DNA from 2 places in the Hydrogenophaga atypica genome. Region 2 is predicted to be linked to the other one. Evidence: riboswitches for the same ligand, from Rfam matches in the RefSeq annotation. Region 2 holds a riboswitch; the other holds the start of a gene.
What was found. A riboswitch is a leader RNA that binds a small molecule or an ion and turns the genes downstream of it on or off. The one in region 2 is predicted to bind S-adenosylhomocysteine.
Positions count from the first base shown of each region.

Region 1: linked by a shared signal. The riboswitch ahead of metH (methionine synthase) and the one ahead of ahcY (adenosylhomocysteinase) in region 2 are both predicted to bind S-adenosylhomocysteine.

Region 1 covers NZ_JBHTCA010000019.1:59,359-65,451, forward strand. Annotated here, with positions in the region: gene groL (chaperonin GroEL) at 1-465, opposite strand, end outside; gene groES (co-chaperone GroES) at 509-799, opposite strand; gene ACFQPB_RS18240 (porin) at 1,160-2,146, shown strand; gene ACFQPB_RS18245 (RNA-directed DNA polymerase (Reverse transcriptase)) at 2,688-3,089, shown strand; gene ACFQPB_RS18250 (hypothetical protein) at 3,062-3,259, shown strand; S-adenosyl-L-homocysteine riboswitch at 3,444-3,511, shown strand; gene metH (methionine synthase) at 3,535-6,093, shown strand, end outside.
Region 2 covers NZ_JBHTCA010000001.1:424,355-430,447, reverse strand. Annotated here, with positions in the region: gene ahcY (adenosylhomocysteinase) at 1-1,225, opposite strand, end outside; S-adenosyl-L-homocysteine riboswitch at 1,293-1,373, opposite strand; gene ACFQPB_RS02105 (hypothetical protein) at 1,383-1,754, opposite strand; gene ACFQPB_RS02100 (HAD family hydrolase) at 1,849-2,637, shown strand; gene ACFQPB_RS02095 (MFS transporter) at 2,634-3,848, shown strand; gene ACFQPB_RS02090 (YeeE/YedE family protein) at 3,865-4,965, opposite strand; gene ACFQPB_RS02085 (hypothetical protein) at 5,036-5,341, opposite strand; gene ACFQPB_RS02080 (NrsF family protein) at 5,362-6,003, opposite strand; gene ACFQPB_RS02075 (sigma-70 family RNA polymerase sigma factor) at 6,000-6,093, opposite strand, start outside.

The sequences.
Region 1 (6,093 bases), on a different contig from region 2:
GTCGCTGTTGGCGGAGATGGAGCCAACTTGAGCGATTTCCTTGGAGGTGGTGGTGGGCTTGGAGGCCTTCTTCAGCTCGGCGATCAGGGCTTCCACAGCCTTGTCGATGCCGCGCTTCAGATCCATCGGGTTCATGCCGGCGGCCACGTACTTCATGCCTTCGCGCACGATGGCTTGGGCCAGCACGGTGGCGGTGGTGGTGCCGTCACCGGCGTTGTCCGAGGTCTTGGAAGCGACTTCCTTGACCATCTGGGCGCCCATGTTCTGCAGCTTGTCCTTCAGCTCGATTTCCTTGGCCACGGACACACCGTCCTTGGTCACGGTGGGGGCGCCGAAGGAGCGCTCGAGCACCACGTTGCGGCCCTTGGGGCCCAGGGTCACTTTCACAGCGTTGGCCAGGATGTTCACACCCTCGACCATGCGGGCACGGGCTTCGCCGCCAAAAATCACGTCTTTTGCTGCCATTTGTCAGACTCCTAGATAAATAGAGAAATAGGTGGGGCGGGAATTACTTCTCGACGACCGCGAACAGGTCGTCTTCTTTCATGACCAGCAGTTCGTCGCCATCGACCTTGACGGTCTGGCCGCTGTACTTGCCGAACAGCACGCGGTCGCCGACCTTGACGGACAGCGCCTTGGTTTCGCCCTTGTCGTTGGTCTTGCCCGGGCCGACGGCCAGCACTTCACCTTGATCAGGCTTCTCGGCGGCGTTGTCGGGGATCACGATGCCCGAAGCGGTCTTGGTTTCTTGTTCGAGACGCTTGACGATCACGCGGTCGGCGAGAGGACGCAGTTTCATGGAATCTCCTGAATGTGTAACAACAGTGGGTAAAAGCTGGAGTCCACACCGGTGTGCTGCCAGGGCTGCGCCGGTGGGATGGTGCAATGTTAGCACTCAAGTCCAACGAGTGCTGATTTTAGGCTGTGCTGCCGATTTTTCAAGTGCCAACCTTCAAGGTGATGAAAATGAACGACGAAACGGATGCGAGTGAGTCGTGCCTGTTTGTCGTTGCACTCAAACAACATCCCGGTGCCCAAAAGCCGGGAAAGTTTTGCGTCACCGGGCAGGTTCTGGTGCAATAAGAGCAACTTCCCAAAACGGAGGTTGGCTTGGGGCTGATGCCCACGGCCTCTTTTTTCAACCTTGGAGAATCTCTCAATGAAAAAGACTCTGATTGCTCTGGCCGCAGTGGCTGCCACCGGCGCCGCCTTCGCCCAGTCTTCCGTGACCCTGTCTGGTTCGTTGGATGTGGGCATTGTGCGCAACGGCGCAGCAGGCACCACCACGCTGAACCAAGCGGGTAACGGTCTGAACAACCTGGTGTTCAGCGGTACTGAAGATTTGGGCGGCGGTCTGAAGGCCAACTTCGTGCTGCAACAGCGCTTCAACCCCACCAACGGCAACAACGACGGCACCAACGCTGGCCGCCGTACCTTCCAAGGCGCTTCGACCGTGGGTCTGAGCGGTGGTTTCGGTAGCATCCGTCTGGGCCGCGAAATTGAAGCCTACAACGATGTGAACAACTGGGCTGACCCCTGGGGCACCGTGCGTTCGGCTTCCGTCGCTGCTGCCGCCGGTAACGTGTCGACCGGTCCCGACAACGCTGACCTGGGCCGTTCGGAAGGCATTCACTACACCTCCCCTTCGTTCGGTGGCCTGACTGTTGGCGTCACCTACGGCTTCAAAGACCAGACCGCAGCTCAGCTGGGCGGCGCTGCTGCCGGCACCGAGGCGCTGTTCAGCGCCAATGCTGTGTACGCTGCCGGTCCTTTGACCGTGATGGGCGGCGTGATGCAAAACCGTTACGACGATGACGCATATGTGATCGGTGCCGGCTACAACTTCGGCGTTGCCGATCTGAAAGTGGCTTACCACAACGTCGAAGGCGGCTCCGCTGCCAACCCCGCCAACAAGTACACCGCCCTGCAATTCGGCGTGAACGTGCCCATGGGCGCTACCGTGTTCAGCGCTGGTTACATCCGCTCTGAGACCCAAGCACTGGCTGCTGGCCCCAAGGTCAAATCCAACAAGCTGGGCTTGGGCGCTCAATACAACCTGAGCAAGCGCACTGCCGTGATCGGTACTTATGGCAAGGCCAAGAGCACCAAGGCCAATTTCGACCTGTCCATTCGCCACACCTTCTAATCCATACGCTGGCGTAAGCCAGCTTGGATGAGATGAAAAGCCCGCTGTGGAAACACAGCGGGCTTTTTCGTTTGTGCGCCCAGCTTGGATGACCTGCGGGTGCAAGTCCCGCTGCGAGCTGGTCACAGTGAGCAAAGTGAAGCGCAGCTGCGTGAGGGCGACCGAGCGTGGGAAGGAAGCGTGAAGCGTAAATCGCGAGCCGATGAACAAGAACCGCATAGAAGGCGCTGCCAAGCAGGGCAAGCGGGCAAACAACCGCGAAGCTCTTGTGACCAAGGCGAGGTGGCGTAGATGCGGCGGCTGTGCGATGAAGGTGTGCGTTCTTACCTGGGGAGAGCTCGCCTTGTGCCTGAAAGGGCGACGGCTGTGCCGGAGCGAGAAGTCAGCAAAGGTCGTAGTAGCAGGCGCCGGGGCCGATGAGGTCACAAGGCAAGGGCGAAGGACCAAACGAGAGTGAGTGCTTGAGGACAGGGAGATGTCAAAGGCCATGCGTCAGATGCTGGGGCAACCTGGGCGGGTGAGCGTAGCGCACGGTGAAGCCATGCGTGATCTCATCAGCGACGAAGCCAACGGCCCGCTCGCTGAACACCAGGGCACAGGGTCGGCAAAGCCGATGGCGGGCCTTGGCCTGCTGGAGGCGGCGCTGACGAGACAGAACCTGCTGGCCGCGTGGAGAAAAGTAAAGGCCAACAAGGGAGCTGCTGGGGTGGACGGGCTCGACATCGAGCAGACCGCCCAGCTGATCCGCACGAGCTGGCCCGACATCCGCCAAGCGCTTCTGGCAGGCAGCTACCGGCCCATTCCGGTACGCAAGGTGTTGATACCCAAACCCGATGGGAGCCAGCGTGAGCTGGGTACCTGCTGGGCAGGAAGGCGTACTTCGGACTGGCGCAAACGTCGAGGGTCTCGCGAGAGCTGGACGAGTGGTTGCGCCACCGCTTGAGGGCGATCCAGCTCAAGCACTGGAAGGGGGCGAAGACCACCTACCGGGCACTCAAAGCACTGGGTGCGAAAGAATACGTGGCGCGGCAAGTGGCAGTGAGCAGCCGCCGCTGGTTGCGCAACAGTGACCGATTGCTCAAAACGGTGCTCACCATTGCGTACTTCGATTGACTGGGAGCACCAAGGCTGTCATGACCTCAAGCTCTCGAACCGCCCGGGGCGGACCCGCATGCCGGGTGGTGTGGCAGGTGCGCCTCCTATGAGGGAGGCCCCCTATGCCGATTTGATGTTCACCCGTTGCCTTGGCAGCGCTTTGGTGGCGCTTTTGTGGCCCCATCGACTTTAAAATACGTGCTTGACCAAGGAGCGTTGCAGCACCCGGTGCCGGGTGTCAGGCTTGGATGACAACGACGCTCACCTGTACTGTGTTTTCTTCAGGTGAGTCCATGCCCGATTTTGCGAACGTTCCTCCCATGTTGTTGTCTGGCCTGGAGCCATTGGTTGTGGGCGAAGGCAGCCTGTTCGTCAACATCGGCGAGCGCACCAACGTGACCGGCTCCAAAGCCTTTGCTCGGCTGATTCTCAACGGCGAGTACGAGCAGGCGCTGGCCGTGGCGCGTCAACAGGTGGAAAACGGTGCCCAGGTCATCGATGTGAACATGGACGAGGCCATGCTCGACAGCGAGGCCGCCATGGTGCGTTTTCTCAACCTGATGGCCACCGAACCCGACATCGCCCGCGTGCCGGTGATGATCGATTCGTCCAAGTGGAGCGTCATCGAGGCGGGTTTGCGCTGCATCCAGGGCAAGGGCATCGTCAACTCCATCAGCATGAAAGAGGGTGTGGCCGAGTTCAAACGCCAGGCCACCCTGGTGCGCCGCTACGGTGCAGCGGCCGTGGTCATGGCCTTTGACGAAACCGGGCAGGCCGACACCTTTGCGCGCAAGATCGAGATTTGCGAACGCGCCTACCGCATCCTGGTGGACGAGGTGGACTTCCCGCCGGAGGACATCATCTTCGACCCCAACATCTTCGCCATTGCCACGGGCATCGAAGAGCACAACAACTACGCGGTGGACTTCATCAATGCCACGCGCTGGATCAAACAGCACCTGCCGGGCGCCAAGGTGTCGGGTGGTGTCTCCAACGTCTCGTTCAGCTTCCGTGGCAACGACCCGGTGCGCGAGGCCATCCACACCGTGTTCCTCTACCACGCCATCCAGGCCGGCATGGACATGGGCATCGTCAACGCTGGCATGATCGGTGTGTACGATGAGTTGGAGCCCACGTTGCGCGAGCGCGTGGAAGACGTGGTGCTGAACCGGCGCCCGGACGCCGGCGAGCGTCTGGTGGAAATCGCCGAAAGCGCCAAAGGCGCTGCACGCGACGACAGCACGAAGAACGCCTGGCGTGCCTTGCCGGTGCGCGAGCGTTTGAGCCACGCACTGGTGCATGGCTTGAATGAGTTCATCACCGAAGACACCGAAGAAATGTGGCAGGCCATCCGTGCAGATGGCGGCAGGCCGCTGCACGTGATTGAAGGCCCGTTGATGGACGGCATGAACGTGGTGGGCGACCTGTTTGGCCAGGGTAAGATGTTCCTGCCCCAGGTGGTCAAGAGCGCGCGCGTGATGAAGCAGGCGGTGGCCCACCTGCTGCCCTACATCGAAGAAGAAAAGCGCCTGCTGGTGGCCGCCGGAGGCGACGCCAAGCCCAAGGGCAAGATTGTGATTGCCACCGTCAAGGGCGACGTGCACGACATCGGGAAAAACATCGTCACCGTGGTGCTTCAGTGCAACAACTTCGAGGTGGTGAACATGGGCGTGATGGTGCCGTGCCACGAGATCCTTGCGCGCGCCAAGGTCGAGGGTGCCGATATCGTGGGCCTGTCCGGCCTGATCACCCCCAGCCTGGAGGAAATGCAGTACGTGGCCGGTGAGATGCAGAAAGACGACCACTTCCGCCTGCGCAAAATACCGCTGCTCATCGGTGGCGCCACCACCAGCCGTGTCCACACCGCGGTCAAGATTGCACCCCACTACGAAGGCCCGGTGGTGTACGTGCCCGATGCCTCGCGCAGCGTGGGCGTGGCGCAAGGTCTGTTGAGTGAGCAGGCCAGCCAGTTCATTGCCGATCTCAACGCCGACTACGACAAGGTGCGCCAGCAGCACGCCAACAAGAAACAGGTGCCGCTGTGGCCACTGAGTCAGGCAAGGGCCAACAAGACGCCCATCGACTGGTCCGCGTACCGGCCGGTGGCGCCCAAATTCATCGGCCGCCGGGTGTTCAAGAACTTCGATCTGGCCGAGCTGGCTCGCTTCATCGACTGGGGCCCCTTCTTCCAGACCTGGGATTTGGCCGGCCCTTTCCCGGCCATCCTCAAGGACGAGGTGGTGGGGGCCGAGGCGCAGCGCGTGTTCAGCGACGGCAAGCGCATGCTGCAAAGGCTCATTGAGGGCCGATGGTTGAGTGCCAACGCCGTGGTGGGTCTGTACCCGGCCAACACGGTCAACGACGACGACATTGAGCTCTACACCGACGAGAGCCGTACCCAGGTGGCCATGACTTGGCACGGCTTGCGTCAGCAGACCGAAAAACAGGTGATCGACGGCGTGATGCGTCCGAGCCGTTGCCTGGCAGACTTTGTGGCGCCCAAAGGCGTGGCGCCTGACTACGTGGGCGTGTTTGCGGTGACGGCGGGTTTGGGCAGCGAAAAGCGCGAAAAAATCTTTCTGGACGACCACGACGACTATTCGGCCATCCTGTTCAAGGCCTTGGCCGACCGCCTGGCCGAGGCGTTTGCCGAATGTTTGCACCAGCGGGTGCGAACCGATTTGTGGGGCTACGCGTCGGACGAAGCGTTGAGCAACGAAGACCTGATCGCGGAGAAATACCAGGGTATCCGTCCTGCGCCAGGTTACCCTGCCTGCCCCGACCACAGCGTGAAACGCGACATGTTCGATCTGCTGCAGTGCGACGACATTGGCATGGGCCTGACCGACAGC
Region 2 (6,093 bases):
GGTTGGCAAAGCTCGACGACATCACAAAGCTGGGGTGGCCGGTGCCACAACCCAGGTTCACCAGCCGCCCCTTGGCCAGCAGGATGATCTTCTTGCCGTCCGGGAAAATCACGTGGTCTACCTGGGGCTTGATCTCTTCCCACTGGCAGTTCGCTTCCAGCTTGGCCACCTGGATCTCGTTGTCGAAGTGACCGATGTTGCAGACGATGGCCTGGTCCTTCATGGCCTGCATGTGCTCGAAGGTGATGACATCGCGGTTGCCGGTGGTGGTAACGAAGATGTCGGCCTTGTCGGCGGCCCACTCCATGGTCACGACCTTGTAGCCTTCCATGGCGGCCTGCAGGGCGTTGATGGGGTCGATTTCAGTGACCCACACCTGGGCGCTCAGCGCACGCAAGGCCTGGGCCGAACCTTTGCCCACGTCGCCGTAACCGGCCACCACCGCCACCTTGCCGGCGATCATCACGTCGGTGGCGCGCTTGATGCCGTCCACCAGCGATTCGCGGCAACCATAGAGGTTGTCGAACTTGCTCTTGGTCACCGAGTCGTTGACGTTGATGGCGCGGAACATCAGCGTGCCCTTGGCCGACATTTCTTTCAGGCGGTGCACGCCGGTGGTGGTCTCTTCGGTCACGCCAATGATCTGCGCGCTCTTGCGGCTGTACCAGGTGTTGTCCTCGGCCAGCTTGGCCTTGATGGCGGCAAACAGGATTTTTTCTTCGTCGCTGCCCGGGTTGGCCAGCACGCCCTGATCCTTCTCAGCCAGCTTGCCCAGGTGCATCAGCAGTGTGGCGTCGCCCCCGTCGTCCAGGATCATGTTGGGGCCTTCGCCCTCGGTGCCCTTGGGGCCAAAGTCGAAGATGCGGTGGGTGTAGTCCCAGTAGTCCACCAGGGTTTCACCCTTGACGGCGAACACCGGCGTGCCGGCTGCGGCGATGGCCGCAGCGGCGTGGTCTTGCGTGCTGAAGATGTTGCACGAGGCCCAGCGCACCTGTGCGCCCAGCGCCTGCAGGGTTTCGATCAGCACGGCCGTCTGGATGGTCATGTGCAGCGAGCCGGTGATGCGCGCGCCCTTCAAGGGCTGCTTGGCCGCGAACTCTTCGCGGATGGCCATCAGGCCAGGCATCTCGGTCTCGGCGATCTTGATTTCTTTGCGGCCCCAGTCGGCCAGGGTGATGTCGGTGATGACGCAGTCGGTGTTGACGGCGTGGACGCGTGCGTTCATGTGGTGTGCTCCAAAACGAAGTTTGAGAACCACTTGCCGGGGGGAGAAAAGCGCTCACCACACGATAAGTGGATGAGCGTCGTTGCGAATCTGAACCCCGAGCCTCACGCGGCGCCAACTGGGCCACGCTGCAACGCTCCTCGGGAGAGCGCGAATTCTACCGCAGGCTGCGGAAAACGTTCACCGCAAACAGCAGGACAGAAGCCCCCACGACGATGGACGTGACGCCCACCACCGGCTCCACCGCGGTGTTGCCCAACACCAGCAGCGACAGCGACACCAGCAAGATCACCGCCCCCACCTGGTGCAGCCAGAACTGGATGCGCTCCAGCCGGCGGCTCATGCGGTCGCCAAAATGCAGCACATAAAAGCCGATCAGCGCCATCGACGCCCAACCCAACAAATTCACGTGGGCATGCACGGGCTTGAGCGTGTGGTCATGGCTGGCGCCCATGTAAATGCCCATGCCAACACCGATCACGAAATACACGGCGGCCGCCTTGAGCCATGCCATTGCCTGTGGGTTCATAAGGTCGCGCTCCGGTGGATGAACGGACCCGCAGCATAGTGAAAAAATCAGTTTGTGACAAATTGCAAAATGCCCTCGGCTATGCTCCCGGCCCATGCTGCCCTTGTCTGAATGGCCCGCCGCCGCGCGCGCCCCTGTCCACGGCGTGTTCACCGACATCGACGACACGCTCACCTGCGATGGCGCCATCGCCCGCGAAGCGCTGCAAGCCCTTGCCGAGCTGAAGCGTGCGGGCTTGGTGGTCTACGCCATCACCGGCCGGCCGGTGGGCTGGAGCCTGCCATTTGTGCATGGCGCCACCCCCTGGCCGGTGGACGCCATCGTGGCCGAAAACGGCGCTGTGGCCCTGCTGCCCGGCGGTGGTCGCCTGTACCTGCAGGACGCCGCCACCCGCGCCGCCAACTTCGCCCACCTGCAACAAGTGCTGGCACGCATTGAGCGCGAGGTGCCCGGCGCGCGGCGTGCCACCGACAGCCCTGGGCGCGAGACCGACATCGCCATCGACCACAGCGAGTTCACCCACCTGCCTGAAGCGGCCATCGAGCAGGTGGTGGCATTGATGCGCGCCGAAGGTCTGAACGCCACGGTCAGCAGCATCCACATCAACGGCTGGGTGGGTGAACACAACAAGCTGGTGGGCGCGCGCTGGATCCTGCAAGCCCACGCGGGCCGTGCCCTCGACGCCGAGCTGGACCGCTGGGTCTACGTGGGCGATTCGACCAACGACCAAGTGATGTTTGCCCACTTCACCCACAGTGTGGGCGTGGCCAACATCGCGCGTTTTGTCCCGCAACTCAAGCACCTGCCCCGTTACGTGACACCGGGCGAGCGTGGGCAGGGTTTTGCGCAGGTGGCACAGGCCGTGCTGGAGGTCCGCGCGTGAGCGAACACCCTCTGCCCGCCCACGGCGCAGCGGGAGCGCCGGCCGCCCACGCAGGCCGTGGGCTGGTGGCGATTTTTGGCGCCACGTTTTGCGAACTGGTGGGTGTGTTCATGCTCTCGCCCCTGCTGCTGCTGCGCCTCACCGATGCCGGCATGTCCACCGCCGTGGCCGGCCTGTTTGCCGCCACGGTGTGGGTGGGCATCCTGTGTATGGCGCCCATGGCCTCGGCTCTCACGCAGCGCATCGGGCGACGGCCGGCGCTGTGGCTGTCGGCGGCGGTGCCGGTGCTGACCGGCCTGGGCTTTGCCCTCACCGATCAGCCGGCGTTGTGGTTTGTGCTGTACCTGCTGGCCGGCATGGCGGGCGGCCTGCGCTGGGTGCTGGCCGAAGCCATCGTGGCCGAGTTTTCACCCAGCCACCTGCGCGGGCGCAACGTGGGCCTGTTCGAGACCATGGTGGGCACGACCTTCGTGATCGGCCCAGCCGTGCTGGCCTGGGTGGGCCCACAGAATGCGCAGGCCGTGTGGTGGGCGGTCGGTTTTCTGGCGCTGGGGCTGCTGGGCAGCCTGACGGTGCCTGCCATGCCGGCAGCCCACGACGAAGGCGATGTCCATGTTGGCCTGCGCGGCGTCTGGCACGCGCTGGTCACCCACCCCATGGTCATGGCCATCGGCTTCATTGGTGGCTTTTTTGAAAGTGGCCTCACCGCCATGCTGCCGCTGTACGGCCTGGCGCTGGGCCTGGGCGCCACGGCGGCGGCGCTGCTGGTATCGGCCAGTGGCCTGGGCAGCGCGCTGGTGATGTTGCCCGCCGGCGAACTGGCCGACCGCATGGCCCGCCACCCGCAGCAACGCTGGGGCGACGCGGCAAACAGCCGGCGCCGGCTGATGCGGGCCGGCGCCGGCCTGACGCTGGCCGCCACGCTGGTGATTCCCTTTGTGGCCGGCACGCCCTGGTTGGCCGCACCCGTGGCGTTTGTGTGGGGTGGTGCCGGTGGCAGCCTGTACACGCTGGTGATGATCGACATCGGCTCGCGCGAAACAGGCAACACCCTGGTCAACAGCACGGCCGTGCTGGTGATGAGCTACACGCTGGGCGGGGTGTTGGCGCCCGCACTGGGAGCGGCGGCGCTGCAATGGTCGCCCACGGTGGGGTTTCCGGCTTTGTTGCTGATCGTGGCGGGCGCGGGTTACGCGTTGCTCCGGCGATAAGCCACACACCTCCCGCTCAAGGCACCACCGCACCCGTGGTGTTGGCGGGACTGGCTGCTGTGGCGTGGTGGTGCGGCGCGTCCAGCAGGCGGTCGGCCAGGCCACCGCCCACCCACATGCCCAGCAAGGCGAGCCAGGCGGTGACGGCAAAGATGGCGCCACCGGTCATGCCCGCCCCCACAGCACAACCGCCCGCCAGCATGGAGCCAAAGCCCATGAGCACGGCACCGCCGATGTAGCGCGGCATGGTGTAGCCACCACCAAAACCTTCGAGCTTCCATTCGCGGCCCACCAACGCACCAATCAGCGAGCCGGCAAACACGCCGGGCATCAGACCCAGCCCAAACGTCCAGGGCGCGTTGGGCTCGCCCAGCACCCGCATCAGCCATTCGGCCGATGGGCCGCTGAAGGTCAAACCCTGGATCTGCACCACCTCGAAAGAGTGCGACATGACCTGGTAGGTGCCGGCCCAGGCCAGCGCCACCATCAAACCGGTGCCCAGGCCACCAAACCATTTCCAGAAGCCCCAGCCGCTGCGCACCGCAAAAAACAAGGCCGCCGCCAGCCACACCAGACCAAAAGCCAGGCCACCCCACGGCCCCACACCGGTGAGCGCCAGCAGGTTGCGGCTGTCGCCCCCCTCCACCGTCCACAGAGCCGACAGGGCTTCGCGCCACGGCGCCAGAATGCCGCCCAACGCGGCCTGCGCTGTCACCGCAAACACCAGGCCCGACAGCAACGCGCGCAGGTTGCCATTGGCCGACAACACCAGCAGCCGGCTGGCGCAACCGCGTGTCATGACCATGCCCACACCAAAGATCAACCCACCGATCAGCGCACCCGACAAACTGCCACGTGCCGACAACTGGCGCGCGCTGCTCAGATCCAGCCCACCCAGCAACACCATCAATTGCACACCCACCACGGCGGTGGAGAACGCCAGCAGCCACACGGCCAGCTTGTCGCCAAACTTGTGGTGCCAGAACTCGATGACAGCCGCGCGCAGACAGAATTTGGAGCGCTGACCAAAAAAACCAAAGCCGGCGCCCACCAGCGCACCACACACGGCCAACACCGCCGGTTCGCCGAAGCGCTCAATCCACGCCGTCCAATCCATGGCTTGCCTCAATTCAAATATCGTTGATTGCTGATATTAAGACTTTGGCAAGCCGCTGTGTTGACCGCGATCAAGGATGTGGCGTCGTCTCCAGGTGAGCGTCGCAACCCACACCCGCCGCGATCCAACGTGGCGCTAGGCAGCGCATCAGGGGCGCGGCCCAGCGCCAGCCTGGGCGCAGCACCGCCTCGGGTTCGGTCAGGGCACCACACTGGTAGCGGCCGGTCACATCGCTCCAGCGCAGCGCGGCACACGCGCCCCGGCGCCGGCCCGACAAGACCATGCCCAGCGGGCAAGGCTCACTCAGGCAACACACACCGCAGCCGTTGCAGGGCGCGCCCAAGGCGGGTTTTGGCGGGGCGTCGGGGTGGATCATCACCACCCGATGGGCGAGATTCACCACCGCAACACCCGAGAGCCGATCAATGCCCCCAGCGCAGTGGGCACCAACATACCGAGCACGTACCAGACGGCCAGGAAGGGCGCATCCATCTCGGGGCAATGCAGCGCATAAGCGGCCGCCCCCACGCCGCCAGCCAGCCAGCCAGCGGCCGCACCGGCCCAGCCGGGGCGTGTGGGGGCCAGGCCCCGCAGGTACCACAGGGCCAGGGCCAACATGGGCAGCGCGGTGATGGCCACGTTGGACGAACACACACGCCAGGTGCTGCCCCACAGCAAGCTGTCGCGCTGTGTGGGGTCGGCGCCGGCCCACACCCACACGGCCCACAACCACAACAGCAACACCGGCAGGCCCAACCCAACACCCAGCGCGCCCAGGCGCATGCCCGGATGGCCCAATCGGAACACCGCCGCCGCGCCCAACGCGGCCACCGCCAGCGGCATGGCCACCTTGAGCGCAAACGGCGCGGTGCCCGCCACCTGGGCCAGATCGCCCCGCAGCCCGAACTGCGCCAACACCCAGGCCACGCCCAGCAGCACACCCGCGCCGAGCGCCACCACCAGGCGGCGCTCACCCACCTGACGCGGCACGGGCGCCGTGTCAGTGGCCAGCAGGCCAATCAATTCATCGGTTTTCACGTTGCTTCCTTCCACAAGCGCGCCAGCGCCTTGATACCTCGGTGCACGCCCACTTTCACCGCCGACTCCGACATGCCGGTCAGCCGCGCG